4 regions of the Pseudomonas azotoformans genome follow, and region 3 is predicted to be linked to each of the others. Evidence: predicted binding sites of a transcription regulator. Region 3 holds the regulator's gene; each other region holds the start of a gene.
The links. The regulator sigma-54, encoded in region 3, starts transcription at its own class of promoters, with help from an activator protein. The targets are predictions, from matches to a motif close to ANTGGCATNNANNTTGCTNT.

Region 1 (7,077 bases), 3.1 Mb from region 3:
TGGAAACGGCCGTCGGCCAGCAGCGCCAAAGCCTGGCCTGGCACCAGAACAACCTCGATAAAGCCCGCGAAAGCTGGCAGGCCGCGTTTGCACGGGTTGAAGGCCTGCGCAAGCTGGTACAGCGTTATATCGACGAAGCGCGGGCACTGGAAGACAAGCGCGAGCAGAAGTTGCTCGACGAGCTGTCTCAGCGCATGCCGCGCAAAGACGTCTATTGAGAGTTGCCCACATGTCCTTCTCCTGCTAAACCTTGTGTCATTGCCAATGACAAGGAAGCAGTCGCATGTCAGTCGAGTCAGAAGTATCCCTGGACGGGACGAAGTTGACGATAGCGGTCAAGGGCCGGTTTGATTTCGGCAGCCATCAGGCATTTCGTGATGCCTACGAGCGTTTCTATAAAGTGCCTGAGTTGTACGTCGTCGACCTGAAAGAGGCCACCTACATGGACAGTTCCGCCCTGGGCATGCTCCTGCTGTTGCGCGACCATGCCGGTGGCGATAATGCTGAAGTTCAGGTGATCAACAGCAACTCCGACGTGCGCAAGATCCTCGCCATCTCCAACTTCGACAAACTGTTCGACATCAGTTGAGCGCCCTGGCCCCGATCATCGAACCGCTGACGATCCTGATCGCCGAAGACAGCGCCGCCGACCTGCTGTTGCTGTCGACCATCATCCGGCGCCAGGGTCATCAGGTGCTCACGGCCACTAACGGCGCTGAGGCAGTCGAAGTGTTTACCCGTGAGCGCCCGCAACTGGTGTTGATGGACGCGCTGATGCCGGTGATGGACGGCTTTGAAGCGGCACGCCGGATCAAGCAGTTGGCGGGTGAAGAGCTGGTGCCGCTGATTTTTCTCACCTCCCTGCGCGAGAGCGAAGCCCTGGCCCAGTGCCTGGATGCCGGCGGCGATGACTTCCTGCCCAAACCCTACAACCAGCTGATTCTCGCGGCGAAGATCAACGCCATGGACCGCCTGCGCCGGTTGCAGGCCACGGTCCTGCAGCAGCGCGACCTGATCGCCAAGCATCACGACTATCTTCTGCACGAGCAGCGGGTAGCCAAGGCGGTGTTCGATAAGGTCGCGCATTCGGGCTGCATCAATGCCGCGCCGAATATCCGTTACCTGCAATCGCCCTATGCGCTGTTTAACGGTGACTTGCTGTTGGCGGCCTATACGCCGTCCGGTGACATGCACGTGATGCTCGGCGACTTTACCGGCCATGGCCTGCCGGCGGCAGTGGGGGCCATGCCCCTGGCTGAAGTGTTCTACGGCATGACGGCCAAGGGCTACGGCCTGGCACAGACCCTGCGCGAGATGAACGCCAAGCTCAAGCGCATCCTGCCGGTGGACATGTTCTGCTGCGCCACCCTGTTGTGCCTGAGCACGCAGCGGCGAGTCGTGGAGGTGTGGAACGGCGGCATGCCCGAAGGCTACGTGCATGAAATCGCCACCGGCAAACGCACGCCGCTGGAATCGCGGCATTTGCCGTTGGGGGTGCTCTCGGCCGAAGCCTTTGATGATCGTACTGAAGTCTGGCCGATGGCCCTGGGCGACCGGGTATTCCTGTTGTCCGATGGGGTGCTGGATACCGCCGATGCCAACGACCAACTGTTCGGCGCCGAACGTTTGCAGCAGGTGTTTGCCACCAATCGCGAGCCTGATCGTTTGTTTGGAGAGATCGAACAGGCCCTGGCGGCATTTCGCGGTGAAGTGCGCGATGACGTGAGCCTGGTGGAAATCACCTTGCAGCCTGGCCAGCCACTGCGTGCCTCCGGGCCGTTGTATGCGGACAGTGGGCAGTCGTGCCCGCTGGATTGGTCGGTGAGTTTCGAGTTCCGCGCCGAAACCTTGAAACGCTACAACCCGTTGCCGTATCTGCTGCAACTGTTGTTGGAGATCCATGGCCTGCGCGAGCAGAGCGGGGCGTTGTACAGCGTGATGGCCGAGTTGTATTCCAATGCCCTTGAGCATGGGGTGCTGGGGCTGGATTCGCGGCTAAAGCGTGATGCCCTGGGGTTTGCCGAGTATTACCGCCAGCGTAATGACCGCCTGGCGCAACTCGACAGCGGGTATATCCGGGTGCATGTGCAGGTGGTGCCGACTGAGGCGGGCGGGAGGATGACCCTGCGTATCGAAGACAGCGGCCCGGGGTTTGATGTGGACCAGGTGCTGGCGCGGCCGCTGGATATCGACCGTCTGTCTGGCCGGGGCTTGAGCCTGGTCCGTCAGTTGAGCAGCCATGTAGGCTGGTCGGATGGCGGGCGCAGTGTGTGCGTGGAGTTTTGCTGGGGGGCTCTGGCATAATTCGCCGATTCTTGATCAGGGAGCGAGCAAGTGGTTGATCTACATCTGGACCCGCAGGTGCTGTCGGGTTTGCAGGAAGTCATGGAAGGCGAGTATCCGAAGTTGCTGGATACCTTTCTTGATGATTCCCAGAAGCGCGTCGAGGCGTTGCGCAAGGCTAGGGATGATGCGAAGGCGTTGGGGCGGATTGCGCATAGTTTCAAGGGGAGCAGTGGGAACCTTGGGGCGGTGCGGTTGGCGCAGTTGTGTCAGCGGTTGGAGGCTGAGTCTGTTGGGTCTGCGGTTGGGGATCTGGGGGAGTTGGTGGATCAGATTGATCGGGAGTTTGCTTTGGTGAAGCCGTTGTATGAGACGGAGCGGCAGCGGTTTCAGATTTGACGATTTGTTGAGTACATATCCGTTGCTGCGGTAACGGCTGCTTAGGGTTCCGCCCTTACGGCGGCTCACTTTTGGAAAGACCCAAAAGTAAGCAAAAGGTCTTCGCCCCAACACTCGGCACCTCGCTTAGGCTCGGTGTGCCCTCACTCCGGCTTTGGAGCGTGGGCCGCCGCGATGGGCCATCCTTGGCCCAGCGCGGCTAACCCGGCGTCCTGCCGGGTTACCCACGCTCCAAAGCCTGCGTTCGGCCACACCGAGCGTTGGGGCAAGAGCCCTTTGGTTACTTTGGGCTGGGCCGGCATTCCGGCTTTTCCAAAGTGACCCGCCGTAAGGGCGGAACCCATACCAGCCGTTACCCAAAAAACGGATATACACACCAAAACCCAAACCTGGCCCAACTCTTGCTCTACCTCCCAATACTGCATCCCCGACCCCCATGCAGTGGAGACCTTTACCTATGCCAGTCGCCCCGAATTCGCTCCTTCAGGCTGCCCCCGCGGCCAAGCCTCAAGCGCCCGCCGCCAACCCACCGGCAGTGGCTGCGGACCCACGGGACAAGGGCCCTGGCTTCGCTCAAGTGTTCGCCAACCAGGCTTCCAAACCCACGGTCAAGCCCGACGACAACTCGCCCAAGCCCACCGCCGGCAAGTCCTCCGACGCCAGCGTCAAGCCAGCGGCCAGCAGCGACAAACCTGCCGCCAGCACGCCAGCCGTTGCCGATAGCGGCAATACCTTGCCTGCCACCCCACCGGCCAAGACCGACGACAGCGCCAGCAAAGATGATGACGCGCCAACCGACCCGACCCTGGTGCAGCAGCCTCCGGCTGACCCGGTGGTCGACCCGGCCCTGATTGCCACCGTCACTCCGATAGCCGTGCCAGTGCCGGTGGAAACCCCGGCGGCGCCAGTCACCACGGTCAAGGATGACAAGGCCCAGCCGGTAGTCGCAGCACCGGTAGCGGCGACCGAGGAAGCCAAGCCAGTCTTTGACCCGGAAGCCGACCCATTGGACGCCATGCCCGCCGTGCGCCTGGCGATGGAGCAGGGCGGTCACGTCTCGGCCAGCAGTCAGGCCCAGGCCAAAACCGCCCCGGCCCCGACCCAGGATCAACCCACCGCCGCACAGAACTTTGCCGCCGGCCTGGCCAATATGGTCGACCAGCAAGCCACCAAGGACAGCACTGACACGGGCGGTGACAAGGCCTTCGGCGGGCTGATCGAAGACGGCCTCAAGGACCTGAAGAACGCCAGCAGCGACACCCGTGTCGATGACTTCGCCAACCGCCTGGCGGCATTGACCCAGGCCGCCACGCCAAAAACCGCCAACGCCTTGCCGCCGGTGACCAATGCGCCGTTGGCCATGCACCAGAGCGGCTGGACCGACGAAATCGTCAACCGCGTGATGTACCTGTCCAGCGCCAACCTCAAGTCGGCGGAGATCCAGTTGCAGCCGGCCGAGCTCGGTCGCCTGGATATCAAGGTCAACATGACCGCCGACCAGCAAGCCCAGGTCAACTTCATGAGCGCTCACCCGGTGGTGCGTGAGGCGCTGGAAAGCCAGTCCGGCCGTTTGCGCGAGATGTTCGCCCAACAGGGCATGGGGCAGGTGGATGTGAACGTGTCCGACCAGTCCCGTGGCCAGGAGCAACAACAGCAGCAGGCCCAGACCGGTGGCGTGAGCCGCAGCGGCGGACGTAGTGACAGCGGCGACAGCGGCGCGCACGTTGACGTGGCTGAAGCCGTGGCACCCGTGACCTCTACTGTGATCGGCTCCAGCGCCGTCGACTACTACGCCTGACTCGAGCCCTGCACAGGCCTAAATGTGGGAGCGGCGGTGCGACGACTCGACTTGCTCGCGAATGCGGTGGATCAGTGACAGATGTATCAACTGACATACCCCATTCGCGAGCAAGCCCGCTCCCACATGGGATCTCCAGCGTGACATGTGTCCCTTTCTCCCATACAACTCTGGCATAACACTTGCTCTTGCCTTTCCGTAGATCTATGAATCCCCGAATAGTGACGGATTATTGGCATGGCGAAGAGCGACGACGCAGCAAAAGCACCCGCAGGCAAAGGTAAGCTCAAGCTTATCCTGTTGATAGTCCTGGGCCTGCTCCTGGCCATCGGCGCCTCGGTCGGCGGCACCTGGTACATCATGCACAGCAGTGCCAGCAAGCCGGCACCTGCCGCCGAAACCGCCAGTAACGTCAAGCAACCGGCAATCTTCGAGCCGATGCTTCCGGCCTTTGTCGCCAATTTCAACCAGAACGGCCGCCAACGCTACCTGCAGGTGAGCATCACCTTGCTGGCGCGTAATGCCTCGGACCTGGACGCCCTCAAGGTGCACATGCCGGTGATCCGTAACAACCTGGTGATGCTGTTCTCCAGCCAGAGCTTCGACACACTTGCCACCCCGGTGGGCCAGGAAATGCTGCGCCAGAAGGTCACCGCCAGCGTGCAGGAAGTGGCCCAGAAGGAACTCGGCAAAGTCGTGGTCGAGCAGGCGCTCTTCACTAACTTCGTATTGCAGTAGGATCACGACATGGCCGTGCAAGACCTGCTGTCCCAGGATGAGATCGACGCGCTGCTGCATGGCGTCGACGATGGTCTGGTACAGACCGAAATGGCTGCCGAGCCCGGCAGCGTCAAAAGTTATGACCTCACCAGCCAGGATCGCATCGTCCGTGGACGCATGCCGACCCTGGAGATGATCAACGAACGTTTCGCCCGCTACACCCGCATCAGTATGTTCAACATGTTGCGCCGCTCGGCGGACGTGGCGGTGGGCGGCGTGCAGGTGATGAAGTTCGGTGAATACGTGCACTCGCTGTACGTGCCCACCAGCCTCAACCTGGTCAAGATCAAGCCGCTGCGCGGCACCGCGCTGTTCATCCTGGATGCCAAGCTGGTGTTCAAGCTGGTGGACAACTTCTTTGGCGGCGACGGCCGTCACGCCAAGATCGAAGGTCGTGAGTTCACCCCGACCGAATTGCGGGTGGTGCGCATGGTGCTGGAGCAGGCCTTCATCGACTTGAAGGAAGCCTGGCAGGCGATCATGGAAGTCAATTTCGAGTACATCAACTCGGAAGTGAACCCGGCCATGGCCAACATCGTCGGCCCCAGCGAAGCCATTGTGGTCTCCACCTTCCACATCGAACTCGATGGCGGTGGCGGCGACCTGCACGTGACCATGCCGTACTCGATGATCGAGCCGGTGCGCGAGATGCTCGACGCTGGCTTCCAGTCCGACCTGGACGACCAGGACGAGCGTTGGGTCAAGGCCCTGCGCGAAGACTTGCTGGACGTCGACGTGCCACTGAGCGCCACCGTGGCCCGTCGCCAGTTGCGCCTGCGCGATATTTTGCACATGCAGCCGGGGGACATCATCCCCGTCGAATTGCCGGACGAAATGATCATGCGCGCCAACGGCGTGCCGTCATTCAAGGTCAAGCTCGGTTCCCACAAAGGCAACTTAGCTCTTCAAGTGGTTGAACCGATCAATCGTCGCTGATCAACACTAATTTCTGCTCCGCCGAGGACATGTAATGGCTACCGAACACGAAAACACTTCCGCCGAAGACCAGGCCCTGGCTGACGAATGGGCGGCTGCCCTGGAAGAAACCGGCGATGTCGGCCAGGACGACATCGATGCGCTGCTGGCCGCTGATGCCGCCACCGCCCCGGCCGGCAACCGCCTGCCGATGGAAGAATTCGGCAGCGTGCCGAAGAACAACGACCCGGTGACCCTCGATGGCCCGAACCTGGACGTGATCCTCGACATTCCGGTGTCGATCTCCATGGAAGTCGGCAGCACCGAAATCAACATCCGCAACCTGCTGCAACTCAACCAGGGTTCGGTGATCGAGCTGGACCGCCTGGCCGGCGAGCCGCTGGACGTGCTGGTCAATGGCACCCTGATTGCCCACGGCGAAGTGGTGGTGGTCAACGAGAAGTTCGGCATCCGCCTGACCGACGTGATCAGCCCGAGCGAACGCATCAAGAAGTTGCGCTGAGATGAAGTATTCGATGGCGGGACTGTTTCTGGCGCTGCCATTGAGCGCCCTGGCGGCTGAGCCGGTTGCGCAAGCCACCGCAGCCGCAACGCCGGTGGTGAGCAGCGGCATCGGCGGGCAATTGACCCAGTTGGTGCTGGGCCTGTTGCTGGTGGTGGGTTTGATCTTCGCACTGGCCTGGCTGCTGCGCCGCGTGCAGCGCGTGGGGCCGGGCAATGGCCAGGTAATCGAGATGATCGGTTCCCGCGCCCTCGGCCCGCGTGATCGGCTGGTGCTGGTGCAAGTCGGCGAGGAGCAGATCCTGCTGGGCATCACGCCCGGTCGCATCACCCCGCTGCACGTGCTCAAGACCCCGGTGAGCGTGGATCAGAGCCAGTCC
Region 2 (7,077 bases), 2.8 Mb from region 3:
ATGATCAAAAAACCTCTGGGTATTTGGACGCTTGCCATGTTTTCGGCCATACCCGGACAAACTTTAGGCTCGATTGACAATAAAACCTACAGGCCGGCATCCAACCGACAGTGTAGGAAAAGCGCGCGCCCGATACCAGCAATCTATAAAGCCACCTCCACCTGACCCGGTGCGGTGACCCGCGCCTTGATCACCCGGTTGGAGTTGAGGTTCTTGACGCGAATCTGTTCGCTCATGCCGCCGTTGGACAACGCTTCCCCCGGCATTTTGACCTGCAACGCACCGCTGCTGGCGGAAATCACCACCTGGTCGCCTTTGCGAATCACCTCTGCCTGCTCAAGATGCACCAAAGTAATGACCTGGTCGGTGACCACTGGTCGGGTCAATTTCTGCCCGACCGCCTGGTCGAGGGAGGTCAGGTAGCCCTGGCTGATCATGCTGATGTCGCGTTCGCGCAGCACAACGTCTTCGAAACCGATGATGCCGGTGCGTTTCAATGGCCGAGCAACCACTACCACATCGCGGAACAGCTTGACCTGCGCCGGCACGAACACGGTCCAGGGCGAGGCGCCGTCGCAGCGCACTTTGACCGTCACGCGGCCGATGGGCTGGGCGGGGCTTTCCAGGGTGGCTGTCAATTCCTTGTCGCACATGGGCATGCGCAAACGTGGGTCCAGCTGGTTGACCTGGATTTCATATCGCCCTGGCGTCTGGGTAGTCGCCAGATAATCTTCTACAGTGAACTCAAGAAAGCCTTGAGTGACGCCGATAAGTAGATCAGGCAAGGTGACGTTGTCTGCGCGGGCCGTGGCGCCCAGGCCCAAGGCGAGCAACGCCAGCGGTACGCAGAGCAAGCTGCGGTACCGTGTCAGGATGGGGCGTCGGGAAACTGTCGTTTTAATATCCATGACCAATAAATAGCAAAGGCCGTGCCGTTTAGAGTTGGGTGCGCGTCACTGCCCTTATAGGTATGGCCAAAGGTTTTAGCGTGGGAGTCAAGGCATGGCAGGAGTAATGGATTCAGTAAACCAGCGCACACAGCTGGTAGGGCAGAATCGCCTGGAGTTGTTGCTTTTTCGCCTGGATGGCAAGCAGTTGTATGGCATCAACGTGTTCAAGGTGCGGGAAGTGCTGCAATGTCCCAAGCTGACGATCATGCCCAAATCGAGCCCGGTGGTGTGTGGCGTCGCCAACATCCGTGGCGCGACGATCCCGATTCTTGACTTGGCCCTGGCCACCGGTTCGGCGGGTTTGCAGGACCGCGAGAACCCGTTCGTCATCATTACCGAGTACAACACCAAGACCCAGGGTTTCCTGGTGCGCTCGGTGGAACGCATCGTCAACATGAACTGGGAAGAGATTCATCCGCCGCCCAAGGGCACCGGTCGCGATCACTACCTCACGGCGGTGACGCGGGTCGATAACCAGTTGGTGGAAATCATCGACGTGGAGAAGATCCTTGCTGAAGTGGCGCCCACATCGGAGTCAATTTCCGTGGGGGTGGTGGACGCTGAAACCGCGCACAAGGCAATCTCCCTGCGTGTGTTGACGGTGGACGATTCCTCGGTGGCGCGTAAACAGGTGACCCGTTGCCTGCAAACCGTCGGTGTGGAAGTGGTGGCCCTCAATGATGGTCGCCAGGCGCTGGATTACCTGCGCAAGCTGGTGGACGACGGCAAGAAGCCGGAAGAAGAATTCTTGATGATGATCTCCGACATCGAGATGCCGGAAATGGACGGCTACACCCTCACGGCCGAGATACGCAACGATCCACGCATGCAAAAATTGCATATCATCCTGCATACTTCGTTGTCGGGTGTCTTCAACCAGGCGATGGTCAAGAAGGTCGGTGCGGATGACTTTTTGGCCAAATTTCGTCCTGATGACCTGGCATCCCGGGTAGTCGACCGGATCAAGGCAGCAGATCACGGCTAGGGGGATTTCCCCTGGCGGTCACACGATTTAAGAGGCGGTATCATTGTCTACGGGTAATTTGGATTTCGAACAATTCCGGGTCTTCCTGGAAAAAGCCTGTGGCATATTGCTCGGTGAAAACAAGCAGTACCTGGTATCCAGCCGTCTCAACAAACTGATGGAGCAGCAGGGCATCAAGTCGTTGGGTGAGCTGGTCCAGCGCATCCAGGGGCAGCCGCGCAGCGGGCTCAAGGAGATGGTGGTCGATGCCATGACCACCAACGAAACCCTGTGGTTTCGCGACACCTACCCGTTTGAAGTGCTCAAGAGCAAAGTGCTGCCGGAGGCCATCAAGGCCAGCCCCGGCCAGCGCCTGCGCATCTGGTCGGCTGCCTGCTCTTCGGGGCAGGAACCGTACTCGATTTCGATGTCCATCGATGAGTTCGAACGGACCAATATGGGCCAGTTGAAGGCGGGGGCGCAAATCGTCGCCACCGACCTGTCCGGCACCATGCTCACCAACTGCAAGACCGGCGAGTACGACAGCCTGGCCCTGGGCCGTGGTTTGTCCCAGGAGCGCTTGCAACGTTACTTCGACCCGAAAGGGGCAGGGCGTTGGGCGGTCAAGGCGCCGATCAAGAGCCGCGTGGAATTCCGCTCGTTCAACCTGCTCGACAGCTACGCCAGCCTGGGCAAGTTCGACATGGTGTTCTGCCGCAACGTGCTGATCTACTTCTCGGCCGAAGTGAAGAAAGACATCCTGTTGCGCATTCACGGCACGCTCAAGCGTGGTGGTTATCTGTTCCTCGGTGCTTCCGAAGCGCTGAACGGTTTGCCGGATCATTACCAGATGGTGCAGTGCAGTCCGGGGATCATCTACCAGGCCAAGTGATGCACGCTTGAACAAACAATGGGAGGCCCCACAAAGGCCTCCCATTTTTTTGGCCGCAAAGCGGCAAACGCCATTGCCGCTTTACTGGCGCCACGCGGAAACCGCTTGCCGCTTTTCTGGCATTGCCGCCGGCAACCGCCCCCCCAACCCTTGATATACGGGCCTTCGTAAGATTGGCATGCACCTTGCTATAACCCAGTTAACGAAAAGCAGGTCAGCCCTTAAAGGTTTCCGCCATGAGCATCAGCTTCGATAAAGCGCTCGGTATCCACGAACAAGCCCTGGGCTTCCGCGCCCAGCGTGCCGAAGTCCTGGCCAACAACATTGCCAACGCCGATACCCCGAACTACAAGGCTCGGGACCTGGACTTCTCCGCCGTGCTCGCCGCGCAGCAGGACAAGACCAAGAACGGCACCTTCGCCTTGAACATGACCAACAGCCGTCATATCGAAGCGCAAGGCCTGAGCAATGGTGACGAGTCGTTGCTGTATCGCACGCCGATGCAGCCGTCGATCGACCAGAACACCGTCGACGCGCAGCTGGAGCAATCGGCCTACGCCGAGAACTCGGTGAACTTTCAAGCCAGCTTCACCCTGCTTAACAGCAAATTCAAAGGGCTGATGTCAGCCCTGCGTGGAGAGTAAGCCATGTCCCTGTCCAGTGTTTTCAATATTGCCGGCAGTGGCATGAGCGCGCAGACCACGCGTTTGAACACCGTCGCCAGTAACATCGCCAACGCCGAGACCGTGTCTTCGAGCATTGACCAGACCTACCGCGCCCGTCACCCGGTGTTCGCCACCATGTTCCAGGGCGGCCAGGCGGGCGGCAGCGATTCGTTGTTCCAGGACCAAGGTGCAGCAGGCTCCGGCGTGCAAGTGCTCGGCGTGGTCGAAGACCAAAGCAACCTTGAAGCCCGCTACGAACCCAACCATCCCGCCGCGAACGAAAAGGGTTATGTCTACTACCCGAACGTCAACGTGGTCGAGGAAATGGCCGACATGATTTCCGCCAGCCGTTCGTTTCAGACCAACGCGGAAATGATGAACACCGCCAAAACCATGATGCAGAAGGTCCTGACCCTGGGTCAGTGATAAGGGGCGCCAAATAATGGCCATTGTTGATACGAGTAACAACACGCCAGTCCAGGACCTTTTCAACTCCAAGGTCAAGACCGCGACAGACAACGCCAGCAGCCTGGGTGACGCTTCCAAGGCCGCGACCGGCAAACAGTCGCTGGGCAAGGATGCGTTCCTGCAACTGCTGGTTACCCAGTTGAAAAACCAGAACCCGCTGTCGCCGCAAGACAACGGCGCGTTCGTGGCCCAGCTGGCGCAGTTCAGCAGCCTGGAAGGCATCAACACCCTGAATGACTCGGTGAATGCGATCTCCAGCAACTTCAGCTCGTCGCAAGCGCTGCAGGCGTCGTCGCTGGTAGGGCGCTCGATCATCATCCAGACCGACAAGGCCATGGTGGATACCAGCAAGAGCATGACCGGTTCGGTGGATGTGAAAACGGCGACGGGCAACGTCACCGTCAAGGTCACCGACAAAGACGGCAACCTGGTGCGCACCATCGAAATGGGCGCCCAGGCTGTCGGCAGCCAGAGCTTCATCTGGGATGGCAAGAACGACAAGGGCGAGGTCGCCCCGGCGGGCACCTACACCTTCAATGCCACCACCAAGAATGACAAGGGCGACGCCGTTGCCCTGACCACTTCGCTGCCAGCAACGGTAACGAGCGTGACCCTGAGCAAGACCGGCGGCGAAATGCTGCTGAACCTGGCTGGCGGCATGGGCAGCGTCAAGCTGTCGCAAATTCAGACTATCGGTACATAGAGCCGGCTAAATACGGCAGAGGGAGAGAAACATGTCTTTTAACATCGGCCTTAGCGGCCTCTATGCGGCCAACAAACAACTGGACGTGACCGGCAACAACATCGCCAACGTCGCGACCACTGGCTTCAAGTCGTCCCGTGCGGAATTCGCGGACATCTACGCCGCCTCCAAACTGGGCACCGGCCAGAACAGTATCGGCAACGGTGTGAACCTGGCGGCGGTGTCCCAGCAGTTCACCCAAGGTGACGTGAACGGCAGTGGTGGCATCCTGGACATGGCGATCCAGGGCGGCGGCTTCTTCGTGCAGAAGGGCAGCGACGGTTCGCTGGAGTACACCCGTAGTGGTGCCTTCCGTGCCGACAAAGATGGCTACATCACCAACAACACCGGCACTTCGCGCCTGCAAGGTTATGCCGCGGACGAGAACGGCAAGATCATCAAGGGCGGCCTGACCGACCTGCAACTGAACTTGGCGAATCTGCCGCCCAAGGCATCCACCAAAGTGGATTCCACCAGTAACCTGAACTCCTCGGAGCCGGTGATCGACCAGGTGGCCAAGCCGTTCAACCCGAACGACACCAGCACCTTTACCACCCAGTACAGCACCACTTTGTACGACTCCCAGGGCAATGCGCACCCGATGGTGCAGTACCTGGTGAAAACCGACGGCAACAAGTGGAATGCCTATACCCTGATTGACGGTCGCAACCCTGACGGTTCGCCACCTTTCGGTACCGGTGCGGATGTGAAGGCGCCTGTGCCATCCACCCTGACCTTTGACGGTGCCGGCAAACTCACCAGTGTTGTGACGGGCGCCGTGTCCAACAAGACCTTGACCATCACCGGTTGGGTCCCTGGCACCGTGACCAATGGCGTGTGGAAGGCAAACGGTGCGACGGCGAACCCAACCGGGATCGCGGTCAACATGGCCAACATCACCCAATACAACTCGGCCACGTACCGCAACCCACCGGTCACCGATGGCTACGCCACCGGCCAGATCACCGGCCTGAAAATCGACGGCAGCGGTGTACTGTTCGCAACGTTCAGCAACCAGCAGAGCAAGGCCATTGGCCAGATCTCTCTGGCCAGCTTCAACAACGAACAAGGCCTGCAGCCCAACGGCGGTACTACCTGGAAAGAGACCTTCGCTTCGGGCCAGCCAGGTTATGACACCCCGCAAGCCGGCACCCTGGGGTCTATCGTGGCCAACTCCCTGGAGAACTCCAACGTCAACCTGACCAACGAGTTGGTGGACCTGATCAAGGCCCAGAGCAACTACCAGGCGAACGCCAAGACCATCTCCACCCAGAGCACCATCATGCAGACCATCATTCAGATGACGTAATGTCATTGGTCTGACGCTGGCGAAAGAAAACCCCTCAACGAGGGGTTTTTTTTGCGCGTTCATTTTGTAGGCGCGACTTTTCGTACTGCCTGCGTCCCTACGAGACCACTCGTTTTTACTGGAACGGCCGACGCACTTTTCCCTACCAAGTACACCAACGGTGGCTTACGGGCGGGGGAAATTTATGCAATGGGCTCAACAGATATCAGGCCAAACGGCTCGGGTTTATTTTAGCGACAGAACCGCTGCTTTTGGTGCTGAAAACACCCAGGACAAAACCGATGGTGTTCAGAGCCTGGATGCCGATAAGGCGGTGGTATCCAAGCTTCTGAAGGCGTTGGAGGAGGCGCAGAAAACCTCCAAGAGCCAAACCGTCCAGGACTTGCGTGACAAGCTCAATGAGGTGCGCAAGAAACTCGGAGAGGAGAAGTTCAAGGCGATTATCGAGGCGTTAAAAAAAGACGCATCTGACAGTTGGCTCGCATTTTTGAAGGCGCTTTTTCCAGAGCTGTTTGCAGATGATGAATCGCCCTCTCCACCGGCCCCCCCAGACATTGGTGGCGGTGGAGGAGGTGGCGGTGGCGGCCGTGTGAACCCGGAGAATTTTGGCCCTTCCGAATCCATGAGCAACAAGCCCATCACTGAGGGGGCGAAGTACCATGATTACCAGCCTGATAAAAGTGTGCGTGGGAAAAAGCCGGATAACATTTGGAGTGGTTTCTCTCAAGGCTACGAAGGTAATTGCACGACGGTGTCTTCTATCAAGGCTGCCATGCAGCATTTCGGCCAGGACCCCAAAGATGTTTTCAAGAATGTCGAGTTGAAGGGCAATACCTATGAGGTGGAGATGCATGATGGATTCAAACTCAAGCTGACCAAGGATGAGCTGCGCATGGCTGCACGAGAGGCGCGCTTCAAGGGCGATGACCCTACCTTAATGACCAACGCCAACTTTATGTATGCGGCGAGTGCCAAGCGAGCGCAGATGGAAGGGAATAGTGGCTCTCCTGGCGAAAACGACAGAAATGCCACCAGAAGCTTCAAGGATGCGCTGATCAGCTTGAATGATGGTGAACATTCCCGTGAA
Region 3 (7,077 bases):
CTTTTTTCGTGCACCCGGCCGAAGCCAGCCACGGCGACATGGGCATGATCACCAAGGATGACATTATCCTGGCGCTGTCCAACTCCGGCACAACCAACGAAATCGTGACCCTGCTGCCGCTGATCAAGCGCCTGGGCATCCAGATGATCAGCCTCACCGGCAATCCGGATTCGACGCTGGCCAAGGCCGCCGAAGTGAACCTGAATGTTCACGTGGCCCACGAAGCCTGCCCGCTGAACCTGGCACCTACCTCCTCCACCACCGCCGCACTGGTGATGGGCGACGCCCTGGCCGTGGCGCTGCTGGAAGCCCGCGGGTTTACCGCGGAAGACTTCGCGTTTTCCCATCCGGGTGGCGCCTTGGGCCGTCGCCTGCTGTTGAAAGTGGAAAACGTCATGCATTCCGGTGATGAATTGCCCCACGTCCAGCGCGGCACCTTGCTGAAGGACGCGCTGATGGAAATGACCCGCAAGGGCTTGGGCATGACCGTGATCCTGGAAGCCGACGGCCGCCTGGCCGGGGTCTTCACCGACGGCGACCTGCGCCGCACCCTGGACCGCACCATTGATATCCACACCGCCACCATCGACGCGGTGATGACCCCCCACGGCAAGACCGCCCGTCCCGAGATGCTGGCAGCCGAAGCCTTGAAAATCATGGAAGACCACAAGATCGGCGCACTGGTGGTGGTCGATGGCAATGACCACCCGATCGGCGCCCTGAACATGCACGACTTGCTGCGTGCGGGAGTGATGTAAATGACCAGCGACCTGTTGCAACGCGGCAAGAACATCAAACTGGCGATTTTCGACGTTGATGGCGTGCTGACCGATGGCCGCCTGTACTTCCTCGAAGACGGCAGCGAATTCAAGACGTTCAACACCCTCGACGGCCAGGGCATCAAGATGCTGATGGCGTCGGGCGTGCAAACGGCGATTATCAGCGGCCGGAAAACCCCCGTTGTGGAACGCCGCGCACAAAACCTGGGGATTCCTCACCTGTATCAGGGCCGCGAGGATAAACTGGTGGTTCTGGACGAGCTTCTTGGCCAACTCAACCTAAGCTATGAGCAGGTCGCCTATTTGGGCGATGACCTGCCAGACCTGCCGGTGATCCGTCGAGTGGGCTTGGGCATGGCCGTCGCCAATGCGGCGGCGTTTGTTCGCGAGCACGCCCATGGCATCACCACCGCCCGTGGCGGCGAAGGTGCCGCCCGCGAGTTCTGCGAGCTGATTCTGCGTGCCCAGGGCAGCCTTGAAGCGGCCCACGCCGCCTACTTATAGAGCGTTTTATGCTGAGCAAAAAGATTCGCAACTTCCTGCTATTCGGGGTCATCGCCGCGCTGTTCCTGGCGGTGGGCTACTGGAATATCAGCCCGGAGCGCTTTCTCGACCAGCCTGCTGCGCAGGTTGACGAGGGGGCTATCGACTATTACGCCACCAATGCCAAGAGCGTGCAGTTCCTGCCCGACGGCAAGGTGCAGTACGAGATGACCTCGGACAAGGTCGAGCACGTCAAGGCCAGCGAAATCACCCTGCTGACCAACCCGGACATGAATATTTACCGCGGCACCGAGTTCCCGTGGCACGTCACCAGCAAGCGTGGCGAGGTCAACCCGGACGGTACCGAGGTGGAACTGATCGACTCGGTGCGCGTTGCGCGCACTGACGATAAAAATCGTGAGACCGTGATTACCAGCAGTCGCATGACCGTATTCCCGCAGAAGCAATATGCGCAGACCGAGCAAGACGTTAGAATCGACGGCGCTGGCGGTGTATCGACTGGCAAGGGAATGAAAGCGTATTTGAAAGAAAGCAGGATACACCTGCTATCGAACGTAAGAGGACAGTATGAGGCTCGTTAAAACTCTCCCTATTTTGCTCGGCCTGGGCGCAGCACTGGGAAGCGTGAGCGCCTGGGCTCTGCCGAACGATAGCCAGCAGCCGATCCACATCTCGGCCGACGATGCGCAGCTGGATGACAAGCAAGGCGTTGCCACCTACACCGGCGGCGTGATCATCACCCAGGGTTCGATGAAAATCACCGGTAATACCGTGACGCTTACGCGCACCAAGACCGGCGATATCGATGTCGTGACCTCGGTAGGCAACCTGGCTTACTTCGAACAGAAGCAGTCGCCCACCGACACGGGCCCGATGAAAGGCTATGGCAAGACAATCCAGTACCACGCCCAGCAAAACCGCATCGTACTGATCGACCAGGCCAAGGTGCTCAGCCCCGATGGCAACTCCACGGAAGGTGAGAAAATCACCTATGACACCGTGAAACAGATCGCTAACGCCGGTCGTGCCAATGGCAACAAGGTCACCGCGCCTCGTCCACGCATCGACATGGTTATCCAGCCGAAGAAGAAGGCCGAGTAATGGCAACCCTGAAAGCCCAGCATCTGGCCAAGGCCTATAAAAGCCGTCAGGTCGTGCGCGACGTCAGCCTGTCGATCGACAGCGGCCAGATCGTCGGCTTGCTCGGCCCCAACGGCGCCGGCAAGACCACTTGCTTCTACATGATCGTCGGCCTGGTCCAGGCGGACCAGGGTCGCGTCCTGATCGACGACCTCGACGTGAGCCACCAGCCGATGCACGGCCGTGCGCGCGCCGGTATCGGCTATCTTCCGCAGGAGGCGTCGATCTTCCGCAAACTGTCGGTCGCCGATAACATCATGGCGATCCTCGAGACCCGCAAGGAGCTCGACCGTGATGGCCGTCGCAAGGAGCTGGAAAGCCTGCTGCAGGAATTCCACATCAACCACATCCGCGACAACCTCGGTATGAGCTTGTCTGGTGGTGAGCGTCGCCGTGTGGAAATCGCCCGCGCCCTGGCTACGGCACCCAAGTTCATCCTGCTGGACGAACCGTTTGCCGGCGTTGACCCGATCTCGGTCGGCGACATCAAGCAGATCATCCACCACCTCAAGGCCAAGGGCATTGGCGTGTTGATCACCGACCACAACGTCCGTGAGACCCTCGATATCTGCGAAACCGCGTATATCGTCAACGATGGTCAACTGATCGCCGAAGGTGATTCCGCTACCATCCTGGCCAACGAACTGGTCAAGGAAGTGTACCTGGGTCACGAGTTCCGCCTGTAAACACCGTGGTGTCACGGCCGTTTGCCGAGGTGCGCGGGAGTCAATGAAAACCTCCGGATTTTTATTGTTACCGCGCTCTAGGCAAAGCCCCCGACATCAGGCATATAATTTGCTTATGTTTGGCGCTCACGCGCCCTGTCGTGGATGGCGCATTGCGCCGGCGAATAAGGTGTTAAGCCCCTGCCATGAAACCATCGCTAGTCCTGAGAATGGGCCAGCAGCTGACGATGACACCGCAGCTGCAACAGGCCATCCGCCTGCTCCAATTGTCGACCTTGGACCTGCAACAGGAAATCCAGGAGGCCCTGGAGTCCAATCCGATGCTCGAACGCCAGGAAGAAGGCGACGACTTCGATAACGCAGACCCGCTGGCCGATAACATCGAGCAAAAACCCAATTCCGACGTGCAGGAACCCTCCTATCAGGAAACCGCCCCTACGGTGGATAACCTCGAGGAAGGCGAATGGAACGAACGCATCCCCAACGAGCTTCCTGTCGACACGGCCTGGGAAGACGTCTACCAGACCAGCGCCAGCAGCCTACCCAGCAACGACGATGACGAGTGGGACTTCACCACCCGCACCTCCGCCGGTGAAAGCCTGCAGAGCCATTTGCTGTGGCAACTGAACCTGGCGCCGATGTCGGACACCGACCGTCTGATCGCCGTGACCCTGATCGATTGCATCAACAACCAGGGTTATCTAGACGAGACGCTTGAAGAGATTCTTGAAGCCTTCGACCCGGAACTGGATATCGAGCTGGACGAGATTGAAGCCGTCCTGCACCGCATCCAGCAGTTCGAGCCTGCTGGAATCGGCGCGCGCACTCTCAGCGAATGCCTGCTGCTGCAATTGCGCCAACTGCCAGCCAAGACACCTTGGCTCGCCGAGGCCCAGCGTCTGGTCACCGATTACATCGACCTGCTGGGCAGCCGCGACTACAGCCAGTTGATGCGCCGCATGAAGCTCAAGGAAGACGACCTGCGCCAGGTCATCGAGCTGGTACAGAGCCTCAACCCGCGCCCAGGCTCGCAAATCGAGTCCAGCGAAGCCGAATACGTGGTGCCTGACGTGATCGTGCGCAAGGACAACGAGCGCTGGCTGGTGGAGCTGAACCAGGAGTCGGTGCCACGCCTGCGGGTCAATCCGCAATATGCCGGTTTCGTGCGTCGCGCCGACACCAGCGCCGACAACACCTTCATGCGCAACCAGTTGCAGGAAGCGCGCTGGTTCATCAAGAGCCTGCAAAGCCGCAACGAAACCCTGATGAAAGTGGCCACCCAGATCGTCGAGCACCAGCGCGGCTTCCTGGAGTACGGCGACGAAGCCATGAAACCGCTGGTGCTGCATGACATCGCCGAAGCGGTGGGCATGCATGAATCGACGATTTCCCGGGTCACCACGCAGAAATTCATGCATACCCCACGGGGTATTTATGAACTGAAATACTTTTTCTCAAGCCACGTCAGCACCTCCGAAGGCGGTGAATGCTCGTCCACGGCGATCCGCGCGATCATCAAAAAACTGGTTGCCGCGGAAAATCAGAAAAAGCCATTGAGTGACAGTAAGATCGCTGGTTTACTGGAGGCACAAGGCATTCAGGTCGCCCGTCGAACCGTCGCCAAGTACCGCGAGTCCCTCGGGATCGCGCCTTCCAGCGAGCGTAAGCGTTTGATGTGACGGGCGGGCCACAGCGTTCCAGTGGTGGGTATTCCTGCCCACCGCTTTATGCACTGGCAACGAAGGAGAAGCTGTATGCAAGTCAACATCAGTGGACACCAGCTGGAAGTCACCAAACCCCTGCGTGAATACACCGAAAGCAAGCTGAACAAGCTGGCAGGGCATTTTGACAAAATCACCAACGTGCAGGTCATCATGGAGGTCGATAAGCTCAAGCAGAAAATCGAGGCCACCCTGCACGTACCGAATGCAAAGCTGGTCGCCAATGCGGAGCATGAAGACATGTACGCGGCGATTGACTCGCTCTACGACAAGCTTGACCGCCAACTCATAAAGCATAAGGAAAAGAATCTGCACCTGATGCAAGGTACAGGTCGTTAACCCTCCCCCCATGATCCGACTTGAAACCATCCTGACCCCCGGCCGTTCCCTCGTGAACGTGCCGGGCGGCAGCAAGAAGAAAGCCCTCGAACAAATTGCCAACCTGATCGCGCGCGAAGTGCCGGATCTGGAGATGCAAGATGTCTTCGACGCGCTGATTGCCCGTGAAAAACTCGGTTCCACCGGTTTTGGCAACGGCATCGCCATTCCTCACTGCCGTCTCAAGGGCTGCGAAACCCCCGTCAGCGCCCTGCTGCACCTGGAAGCCCCCATTGATTTCGATGCGATCGACGGCGCCCCGGTTGACCTGCTGTTCGTTCTGCTGGTCCCGCAAGCCGCCACCGATGCGCACCTGGAACTGCTCCGGCAGATCGCCAGCATGCTCGACCGCAAGGAAGTACGTGACAAACTGCGCAGTGCCAGCAGCAACGAGGCGCTGTATCAGGTTGTCCTGGATGAACAGAACGGGCAGTAACCATGCGTTTGATCATCGTCAGCGGCCGCTCCGGCTCGGGTAAAAGTACCGCCCTCAATGTGCTTGAGGACAACGGTTTCTATTGCATCGACAACCTGCCCGCCGGCCTGCTGCCGGAACTGGCGGAACGCGCGTTGATCCACACCGAACTGGCGCAACCCCTGGTCGCCGTTTCGATTGATGCCCGCAACCTGCCCAGCCACCTTGAGCGATTCCCGCAATTGCTCGAGGAAGTACGGGCCAAGCACATTCATTGCGACGTGCTGTACTTGGACGCCGATGAAGAGACCCTGCTCAAGCGGTTCTCCGAAACCCGCCGGCGTCACCCCCTCAGCAGCCCTCACCGCTCCCTGGCCGAAGCCATCGAAGACGAAACCAAGCTGCTGGGCCCGATCATTGACCTCGCCGACCTCAAGATCAACACCACCAGCCTCAACCTGTACCAGTTGCGTGATGCCATCAAGCTGCGCCTGCTGAACCAGCCGGAGCCGGGTACGGCGTTTCTGGTGGAGTCGTTTGGGTTCAAGCGCGGCATGCCAGTGGACGCCGACCTGGTGTTCGATGTGCGCTGCCTGCCCAACCCTTACTGGAAGCCGGAACTGCGTGAACAGTCGGGGCTGGATCAGCCCGTGGCCGATTACCTGGCCGCGCAACCGGATGTGGAGGAGATGTTCCAGGACATCTCCAGCTACCTGCTCAAATGGCTACCGCGTTTTGCCGCAAGCAACCGCGCCTATGTCACCATTGCCATCGGCTGCACCGGCGGGCACCACCGCTCCGTCTACTTGACCGAGCGCCTGGGCCAGGTGTTGCAACAAACCCTCAAGAACGTCCAGGTCCGCCACCGCGACCTTAGCTGAAAGGAACACCTTCGCGATGCCCGCTCTGGAAATTGAAATCATCAACAAACTGGGCCTGCACGCCCGTGCCTCGGCCAAATTCGTCGGCGTGGCCGGGCAGTTTCCCTGCCAGATCCGCGCCGGTCGCACGCCAGAGTCCATGGTCGACGGTAAAAGCATCATGGCGATGATGATGTTGGCAGCCGGCAAGGGCACCAAGATTCATTTGAAGACAGAAGGTGAGCAGGAAGACGAAGCGATGGCCGCACTGGTAGCGCTGATCAATAACTTCTTTGATGAGGGTGAGTAAGCTCACCCTTTGAGACAGGCGTGAAGCCGCAACGGCTTCACCCCAACGCGGTATCCATCACCATCATCAAGCAGAACCCGATGCACAGCCCCAGGCTGGCGAGTTTTTCGTGGCCATTGCGTCGTGACTCGGGGATCACTTCGTGAGTCACCACCAACAGCATCGCGCCGGCTGCCAGGGCCAGCCCCAGCGGTAAGAGCACCTCGGCCAGGCTCACCAACCAGGCGCAGAGCACAGCAAATACCGGCTCCACCAGACCTGATGCCGCGCCGATCAGGAACGCC
Region 4 (7,077 bases), 1.3 Mb from region 3:
GCTTCAAGACCTTCTTCGGTGTCGTCTTCGTCACCTACTTCGAGTTCGTCGTTTTCCAGATCATCGTCGCTCATGTTCTACCTCATGACTTGCGAAAAGCAGATTAGTTATAGCCCAGCTTCATCCTCTGTCGAGGCTGCCGAGGAAAAATCAACATCCACTGGATAACCAGTGGCTTATGCCCCGCCGCCGTGCAAGGTGGCGAGGACTTTACGAACACCACCATGATCACGATGCTCGTCCAGATAAATACAGTTATGCGCCCATCGGCGCGCATTCTAGCGCGCTCTGGGAAAAAACAAAGTGCCGAATACGCCTACATGCCTGTAAGACATTGGCACGCTGAAAAGTGCCGTGTGCATCCCATCACAAACAAGGCGTAAAAACCGCTACAGCGTATTACGACTGACAAACACCAGACAAAAAAATGCCCGGCAAGCCGGGCATCTTTTTTTCGCGTACTTACAAGTTGTAGCCGCGTTCGTTGTGTTGCGCCAGGTCGAGGCCGACGGCCTCTTCCTCTTCGGTCACCCGCAGGCCCATGACCATGTCCAACACCTTAAGGATGATGTAGGTCACGATCGCCGTGTAGATCACCGTGAAGCCAACGCCTTTGCACTGGATCCAGACTTGCGCAGCGATGTCAGTCACCGTACCGAAGCCACCCAGAGCAGGCGCTGCAAATACACCCGTGAGGATCGCCCCCACGATACCGCCGATACCGTGCACGCCGAAAGCGTCCAGGGAGTCGTCGTAGCCCAGCTTGCGCTTGAGGCTGGTGGCGCAGAAGAAGCAGATCACACCGGCAACCAGGCCGATTACCAGAGCGCCCATCGGGCCCACGGTGCCTGCGGCTGGGGTGACTGCAACCAGGCCCGCGACCACGCCCGAGGCAATGCCCAGTGCGCTTGGCTTACCGTGGGTGATCCACTCGGCGAACATCCAGCCCAGCGCCGCAGCAGCGGTCGCGATCTGTGTAACCAGCATCGCCATGCCTGCGGTGCCGTTGGCCGCGGCGGCGGAACCGGCGTTGAAGCCGAACCAGCCGATCCACAGCATCGCCGCGCCGATCAGGGTGTAACCCAGGTTGTGCGGGGCCATCGGGGTGGTCGGGAAGCCTTTACGCTTGCCGAGCACGATGCACGCAACCAGGCCAGCCACACCGGCGTTGATGTGCACCACGGTGCCGCCAGCGAAGTCCAGTACGCCCCAGTCCCACAGCAGGCCGCCGTTACCACTCCAGACCATGTGCGCGATCGGCGCGTAGACCAGGGTGAACCAGATCGCCATGAAGATCAGCATCGCAGAGAACTTCATACGCTCAGCGAAGGCACCGACGATCAGCGCCGGGGTGATGATGGCGAACGTCATCTGGAAGGTGATGAACACGGCTTCCGGGAACAATGCCGCAGGGCCGGTGATGCTGGCCGGGGTCACGCCCGCCAGGAACGCCTTGCCCATGCCGCCGAAGAAGGAGTTGAAGTTGACCACACCCTGTTCCATACCGGTGGTATCGAACGCGATGCTGTAGCCGTAGACGACCCAGAGGATGCTGATCAGGCCAGTGATCGCGAAACACTGCATCATCACCGACAGAATATTCTTGGAGCGGACCATGCCGCCGTAGAACAGCGCCAGGCCAGGGATGGTCATGAACAGCACCAAAGCGGTGGCGGTCAGCATCCAGGCGGTGTCGCCGGAATTGAGGACTGGAGCAGCCACTTCGTCTGCCGCCATGGCCAGGCTTGGCATTACGATGGACAACAGGGCTCCGAGCCCTGCGAATTTACGCAGAGTCATATTGTTTTCTCCTGGGGCGTTGGGGTTTGGCGGCTTAGATTGCGTCGGTATCGGTTTCGCCGGTACGGATGCGAATAGCCTGTTCCAGATTGACCACGAAGATCTTGCCGTCACCGATCTTGCCGGTGTTGGCGGCCTTGGTTATCGCCTCGATAACCCGGTCAAGATCCTTGTCGTCAATGGCGACATCAATCTTCACCTTCGGCAGGAAATCGACCACGTATTCCGCGCCGCGATACAGCTCGGTGTGACCCTTCTGCCGACCGAAGCCTTTGACCTCAGTAACGGTAATGCCCTGCACGCCGATCTCGGACAACGACTCGCGTACATCGTCCAACTTGAACGGCTTGATGATGGCAGTGACTAGCTTCATGAAAACTCTCTCCCGAATTGGTGGACTTGCCCCAGGAAAACAAACCCGTCTCAAGTCTAAGCGCAGTGCCTGGCTTTGTAACGCGTCGTCGCCTCGGCATTTGCCTTTGCGACGCCAGCGAACCACTGGTGACGAAACCTGTACCCCTGATCCGTCGGCGCACTGCATTCGTCACAGCGACTGCATCAGTGCATGGGTCATGATCGTCTAAGCAGAAACCTTGCCAGCTCCGTAAAAATCACTGAAATCAGTCCTTTGCCCACTTATGCCCACCTACGGGGCTTTTTGATGGCGGCAATGCGCACAAAAACAGTGCGTCGCCGCCCGACCCCCTGCGCGAAAAGCGTGCGCTTACCTCCGTGAAAAAGACTATAGACGCTGCGTGATACACTGCCGGCCAACAGTTTTCCGGAATATTTCCCATGCTCGCGCCCAAAGACCTCCTCGACGCCCTGAGCGGCCACGCTTCTCGCCTGTTCAGCGGCGACACCCCATTGCCCCGCAATGAAATCGAAAGCCAATTCAAGGCATTGCTGCAAAGCGGTTTCAGCAAGCTCGACCTGGTGAGCCGGGAAGAGTTTGATAGCCAGATGGTGGTGCTGGCCCGCACGCGTGCGCGGCTTGAGAGCCTGGAAGCGAAAGTCGCCGAACTGGAAGCCAAGCTCATGCCGCCTGCTGAATAAACGCGGTCAATGTGGGAGCTGGATACGTTCTGTAAAACCTCCCACCTTCGATAGCGTCACCCCTCGTCTACCCTTGAGAAAACCGCAGGAAGCGGTCCCTTTTTCAAGGAACGAGCATGTCCCTCGCCATCGTCCACAGCCGCGCCCAAATTGGCGTCGAAGCCCCTGCCGTCACCGTCGAAGTGCATATGGCCAATGGTCTGCCGTCCCTGACGCTGGTGGGTTTGCCTGAAACGGCGGTCAAGGAAAGCAAGGACCGGGTGCGCAGCGCCATCCTCAATTCCGCCCTGCAATACCCTGCCCGCCGCATCACCCTGAACCTGGCGCCCGCCGACCTGCCCAAGGACGGCGGGCGTTTTGACCTGGCGATTGCCCTGGGAATCCTGGCGGCCAGCGTGCAGGTGCCGGCGTTGATGCTCGACGACGTGGAATGCCTCGGGGAACTGGCACTGTCCGGCGAAGTGCGCGCAGTGAAAGGCGTATTGCCAGCAGCATTGGCGGCGCGCAAGGCCGGGCGCACTGTGATAGTGCCACGGGCGAATGCGGAAGAAGCCTGCCTGGCATCGGGATTGAAAGTGATCGCCGTGGACCACCTGCTTCAGGTGGTGGCGCACCTGAACGGGCATCAGCCAATCGAGCCCTACAAGTCCGACGGTTTGCTGTACCTGAACAAGCCTTACCCGGACTTGAGCGAAGTACAGGGCCAGCTCGCCGCCAAGCGCGCATTGCTGATCGCGGCGGCGGGGGCGCATAACCTGCTGTTCAGCGGCCCGCCCGGCACCGGCAAGACATTGCTCGCCAGTCGCCTGCCAGGTTTGCTGCCACCGCTGAGTGAGCAGGAGGCCTTGGAGGTGGCGGCGATTCAGTCGGTGGTCAGCCTGGCGCCGCTGAGTCATTGGCCGCATCGGCCGTTTCGCCAGCCGCATCATTCGGCATCAGGTCCTGCATTGGTGGGTGGCGGCTCGAAACCACAGCCCGGCGAAATCACTCTCGCCCATCACGGCGTCTTGTTCCTGGATGAATTGCCGGAGTTCGACCGCAAGGTACTGGAGGTGCTGCGCGAACCACTGGAGTCAGGACACATCGTGATTTCCCGCGCCCGTGACAGGGTGAGCTTCCCAGCACGTTTTCAACTGGTGGCCGCCATGAACCCCTGCCCGTGTGGTTATTTGGGCGAACCCAGCGGGCGCTGTCGCTGTACACCGGAGCAGATCCAGCGCTATCGCAACAAGCTGTCCGGACCGTTGATGGACCGGATCGACCTGCACCTGACCGTCGCGCGGGAAACCACGGCATTGAACCCAGCCCAACAGGCTGGCGATAACACCGCGACGGCCTCGGCCGAGGTAGCCGAGGCTCGCGAGCGCCAGTTACGGCGTCAGGGTTGTGCGAATGCCTTTCTGGACCTGCCTGGGCTGCGCAAGCACTGCACGCTAGCGAAGGTCGATGAGGGCTGGCTGGAAACCGCTTGCGAGCGGCTGACCCTGTCCCTGCGCGCCGCCCATCGCCTGCTCAAGGTGGCGCGCACCTTGGCGGACCTAGAACAGGTGAATGACATCACCCGTGAGCATCTGAAGGAGGCCCTGCAATATCGCCCGGCCTCCATCACCTGAGCCTCAGCGGAAGCGATCCACCTCATGCCGCAAGCCCGCCGCCAGCGTCTCCAATTCCTTGGCGGTAATCGCCAGGTTCGACACCACTTCGCGCTGCTCACTGTTGGCCAACGCAATGCTTTGCAGATTGCTGCTGAGCAAGGTCGCGGTGCTGCTCTGCTCCTGGGTGGCAGTGGTAATCGCCGCGAACTGCTGGCCGGCCCGAACGGCTTTGCTCGTCGATACGCGCCAGGGCCGACGCCACGTCGGCGTTGCGCGACAGGCCTTCCTGCATCAACACGTTGCCGCGCTCCATGGTGCTGATGGCGTTGCCGGTTTCCTGCTGGATGCTCTGGATCATCCCGGAGATCTCGTCGGTGGCCTCTCGGGTGCGCGACGCCAGGTTGCGCACCTCATCGGCGACCACGGCAAAGCCACGGCCTTGCTCACCCGCGCGCGCAGCTTCGATGGCAGCGTTGAGCGCCAGCAGGTTGGTCTGTTCGGCAATCGAGGTGATCACGCCGACGATCCCGCCGATTTCCTGGGAGCGCTGGCCAAGGGTGTTGATCACCGTGGCCGTGCTGTTCAGGGCGGTGGCGATGTGTTCCAGGGACGACGACGCCTCTTGCATCGAGTTACGCCCGATACGGGTTTGCTGGGCGTTTTCCTGGGCCAGGCGTTCGGTGCTGCCCATATTGTCGGCGATGTTCAGCGAGGTGGCGCTGAACTCTTCCACGGCGCCGGCCATGCTGGTGATCTCGCCGGACTGCTGCTCCATGCCTTCATAGGCACCACCGGACAACCCGGACAACGCCTGGGCGCGGCTGTTGACCTCTTCGGCCGCCTTGCGGATATGCGAAACCATGGTCGACAGCGCTTCACCCATCTGGTTGAAACTGCGCGCCAACTGGCCGATTTCGTCATGGCTGGACACATTCAGGCGTGCGCTCAAGTCGCCCGCGCCCAAGGCCTCGGCCTGGCGCACCAGGTCGCCCAACGGCGCCAACTTGCTACGCAGCAGCCACACGGTTGCACCGACTGCCAGCAGCATGGCCAAGACGCTGCCGATTACCAGGCGGATGCCGACGTCCCAGGTCACCGAGCGAATCTCAGCCTTGGGCATGCTGGCAACCACCGCCCACGGCCCGCCTTCGAAGGGCACCGAGACGCTGTAGAAATCTTCGCTCTTGTCCGCCCAGAAGCGGCCCGCGCCTGGCGTCTTGGCCAGGTCCAGCATCACTGGGATCGCCTGGTCCAGCGCCTGCACGCCCGCCGGCGGCACCAGCCAACGCTTCTGCTCATCGAGCAAGGCCAGGGAGCCGGTCTGGCCGATGCGGAAGCGCTTGAGGTTCTCGAACTGGGCGTTCTGGGCGTCGGTGTAGTCAAAACCGATGAACAGCACGGCGATGACCTGGCCGCTGCTGTCACGCACCGGGCTGTACTGGGTCATGTAGGAGCGGTCGAACAACACCGCACGGCCAATGTAGGTCTGGCCGCTGAGCACGCGCTGATAGGCTGGGCCCTGGCGATCCAGCACCGTACCGATGGCACGGTTGCCATCCTGTTTGGTCAACGAGGTGCTGATGCGAATGAAGTCTTCGCCGCTGCGCACAAACACCGTGGCCACGCCGCCGGACATCTGCTTGAACTCATCCACTTCATCGAAGTTGTTGTTCAGCACTTCACTGCCCAGGGACAGGCTTGGGGTCTGTACCCCGGCCACGGTCACCGGCTGGTCGGCATGCACACTCAAGCCCGCGCCGAAGCGCTTTTCAAACAGCCCGCTCAAACGCTGGGTACTTTCGCGCAAGGTGCTGTGGAAGGTATTGAGTTGGTCGGCGAGCAAGCGCGCCTCACTGGCCAGGTGTTCCTCACGGGTGGCGAGGTTGGCGGAGTCGAGGGAACGCAAGGCAAACACCGTACTGCCGCTGATGACGACAGCCAGAATCAAGGCTAACGCGAGGCCTAACTGGGAGGCAATCCGAGCACGAGGTTGAGACATGACAGCTCCTGGCCGAGGCCAGGATCATCCTGATCTCATAGCGCTGCTCGGCAAATTATCTAGTGGGTAGCGTTGGTGCACGATGGTTCCAACACACCTACTTCGGCGGGCCGAGGCAATACTTGAGCGAATCACAGGGGTATCACGCAAACGATTGCACTAACGGTCTGTCGCCGCTCAATCAAGGCGTTCGACCTGGGGCAATTCCATGGCCTTGACCTCTGCCTGCAGAAACTCCGCCAGGCGCCGCAACCGCTCGCCACCGGGGCGGGTTTTCGGCCACACCAAATAGTAATTTTCACGACTGGCCACGGCCGTTGGCCAGGGTAGGCTCAGCCGCCCCTGGGCCACGTCTTCGGCCACCATCAGCAAGTCGCCCATGGACACGCCGTAACCTCGCGCGGCGGCGATCATGCCCAGTTCGAGCGTGTCGAACACCTGGCCGCCCTTGAGCGACACCTGGGATGACAAGCCCATGCGCTCCAGCCAATTGCGCCAATCACGACGGTCGGGCGTGGGGTGCAGCAATTCGGCGGTGGCCAGCCGCTCGGCATCCCAGGGCCCATCTTCCAGCAGATTTGGCGCGCCGACCGGGATCAGCAATTCCGGGAACAGATAACTGGCCTC

Region 1: a site for sigma-54 is predicted at 3,071-3,090, ahead of AYR47_RS28850 (flagellar hook-length control protein FliK). Genes of this name have one in related genera too.
Region 2: a site for sigma-54 is predicted at 2,979-2,998, ahead of flgB (flagellar basal body rod protein FlgB). Genes of this name have one in related genera too.
Region 4: a site for sigma-54 is predicted at 2,382-2,401, ahead of glnK (P-II family nitrogen regulator). Genes of this name have one in related genera too.

What each region holds. Positions count from the first base shown of each region.
Region 1 is NZ_CP014546.1:6,280,944-6,288,020, reverse strand. It holds gene fliJ (flagellar export protein FliJ) at 1-218, shown strand, start outside; gene AYR47_RS28870 (STAS domain-containing protein) at 284-589, shown strand; gene AYR47_RS28865 (ATP-binding SpoIIE family protein phosphatase) at 586-2,304, shown strand; gene AYR47_RS28860 (Hpt domain-containing protein) at 2,335-2,682, shown strand; gene AYR47_RS28850 (flagellar hook-length control protein FliK) at 3,140-4,480, shown strand; gene fliL (flagellar basal body-associated protein FliL) at 4,718-5,218, shown strand; gene fliM (flagellar motor switch protein FliM) at 5,228-6,196, shown strand; gene fliN (flagellar motor switch protein FliN) at 6,231-6,698, shown strand; gene fliO (flagellar biosynthetic protein FliO) at 6,700-7,077, shown strand, end outside.
Region 2 is NZ_CP014546.1:6,618,227-6,625,303, reverse strand. It holds gene flgM (flagellar biosynthesis anti-sigma factor FlgM) at 1-2, opposite strand, end outside; gene flgA (flagellar basal body P-ring formation chaperone FlgA) at 144-908, opposite strand; gene AYR47_RS30460 (chemotaxis protein CheV) at 1,003-1,935, shown strand; gene cheR (protein-glutamate O-methyltransferase CheR) at 1,979-2,806, shown strand; gene flgB (flagellar basal body rod protein FlgB) at 3,043-3,450, shown strand; gene flgC (flagellar basal body rod protein FlgC) at 3,454-3,897, shown strand; gene flgD (flagellar hook assembly protein FlgD) at 3,914-4,642, shown strand; gene flgE (flagellar hook protein FlgE) at 4,674-5,990, shown strand; gene AYR47_RS30430 (hypothetical protein) at 6,175-7,077, shown strand, end outside.
Region 3 is NZ_CP014546.1:2,528,434-2,535,510, reverse strand. It holds gene AYR47_RS11745 (KpsF/GutQ family sugar-phosphate isomerase) at 1-758, shown strand, start outside; gene AYR47_RS11740 (KdsC family phosphatase) at 759-1,283, shown strand; gene lptC (LPS export ABC transporter periplasmic protein LptC) at 1,292-1,864, shown strand; gene lptA (lipopolysaccharide transport periplasmic protein LptA) at 1,851-2,384, shown strand; gene lptB (LPS export ABC transporter ATP-binding protein) at 2,384-3,109, shown strand; gene AYR47_RS11720 (RNA polymerase factor sigma-54) at 3,295-4,788, shown strand; gene hpf (ribosome hibernation-promoting factor, HPF/YfiA family) at 4,864-5,169, shown strand; gene ptsN (PTS IIA-like nitrogen regulatory protein PtsN) at 5,180-5,644, shown strand; gene rapZ (RNase adapter RapZ) at 5,647-6,504, shown strand; gene AYR47_RS11700 (HPr family phosphocarrier protein) at 6,521-6,793, shown strand; gene AYR47_RS11695 (ZIP family metal transporter) at 6,831-7,077, opposite strand, start outside.
Region 4 is NZ_CP014546.1:1,240,363-1,247,439, forward strand. It holds gene sutA (transcriptional regulator SutA) at 1-74, opposite strand, end outside; partial or broken gene AYR47_RS32490 (secondary thiamine-phosphate synthase enzyme YjbQ) at 177-251, opposite strand; gene AYR47_RS05925 (ammonium transporter) at 463-1,800, opposite strand; gene glnK (P-II family nitrogen regulator) at 1,835-2,173, opposite strand; gene AYR47_RS05935 (accessory factor UbiK family protein) at 2,596-2,856, shown strand; gene AYR47_RS05940 (YifB family Mg chelatase-like AAA ATPase) at 2,973-4,469, shown strand; gene AYR47_RS33310 (hypothetical protein) at 4,473-4,610, opposite strand; gene AYR47_RS33315 (methyl-accepting chemotaxis protein) at 4,567-5,334, opposite strand; partial or broken gene AYR47_RS33320 (Cache 3/Cache 2 fusion domain-containing protein) at 5,377-6,450, opposite strand; gene AYR47_RS05950 (LysR substrate-binding domain-containing protein) at 6,628-7,077, opposite strand, start outside.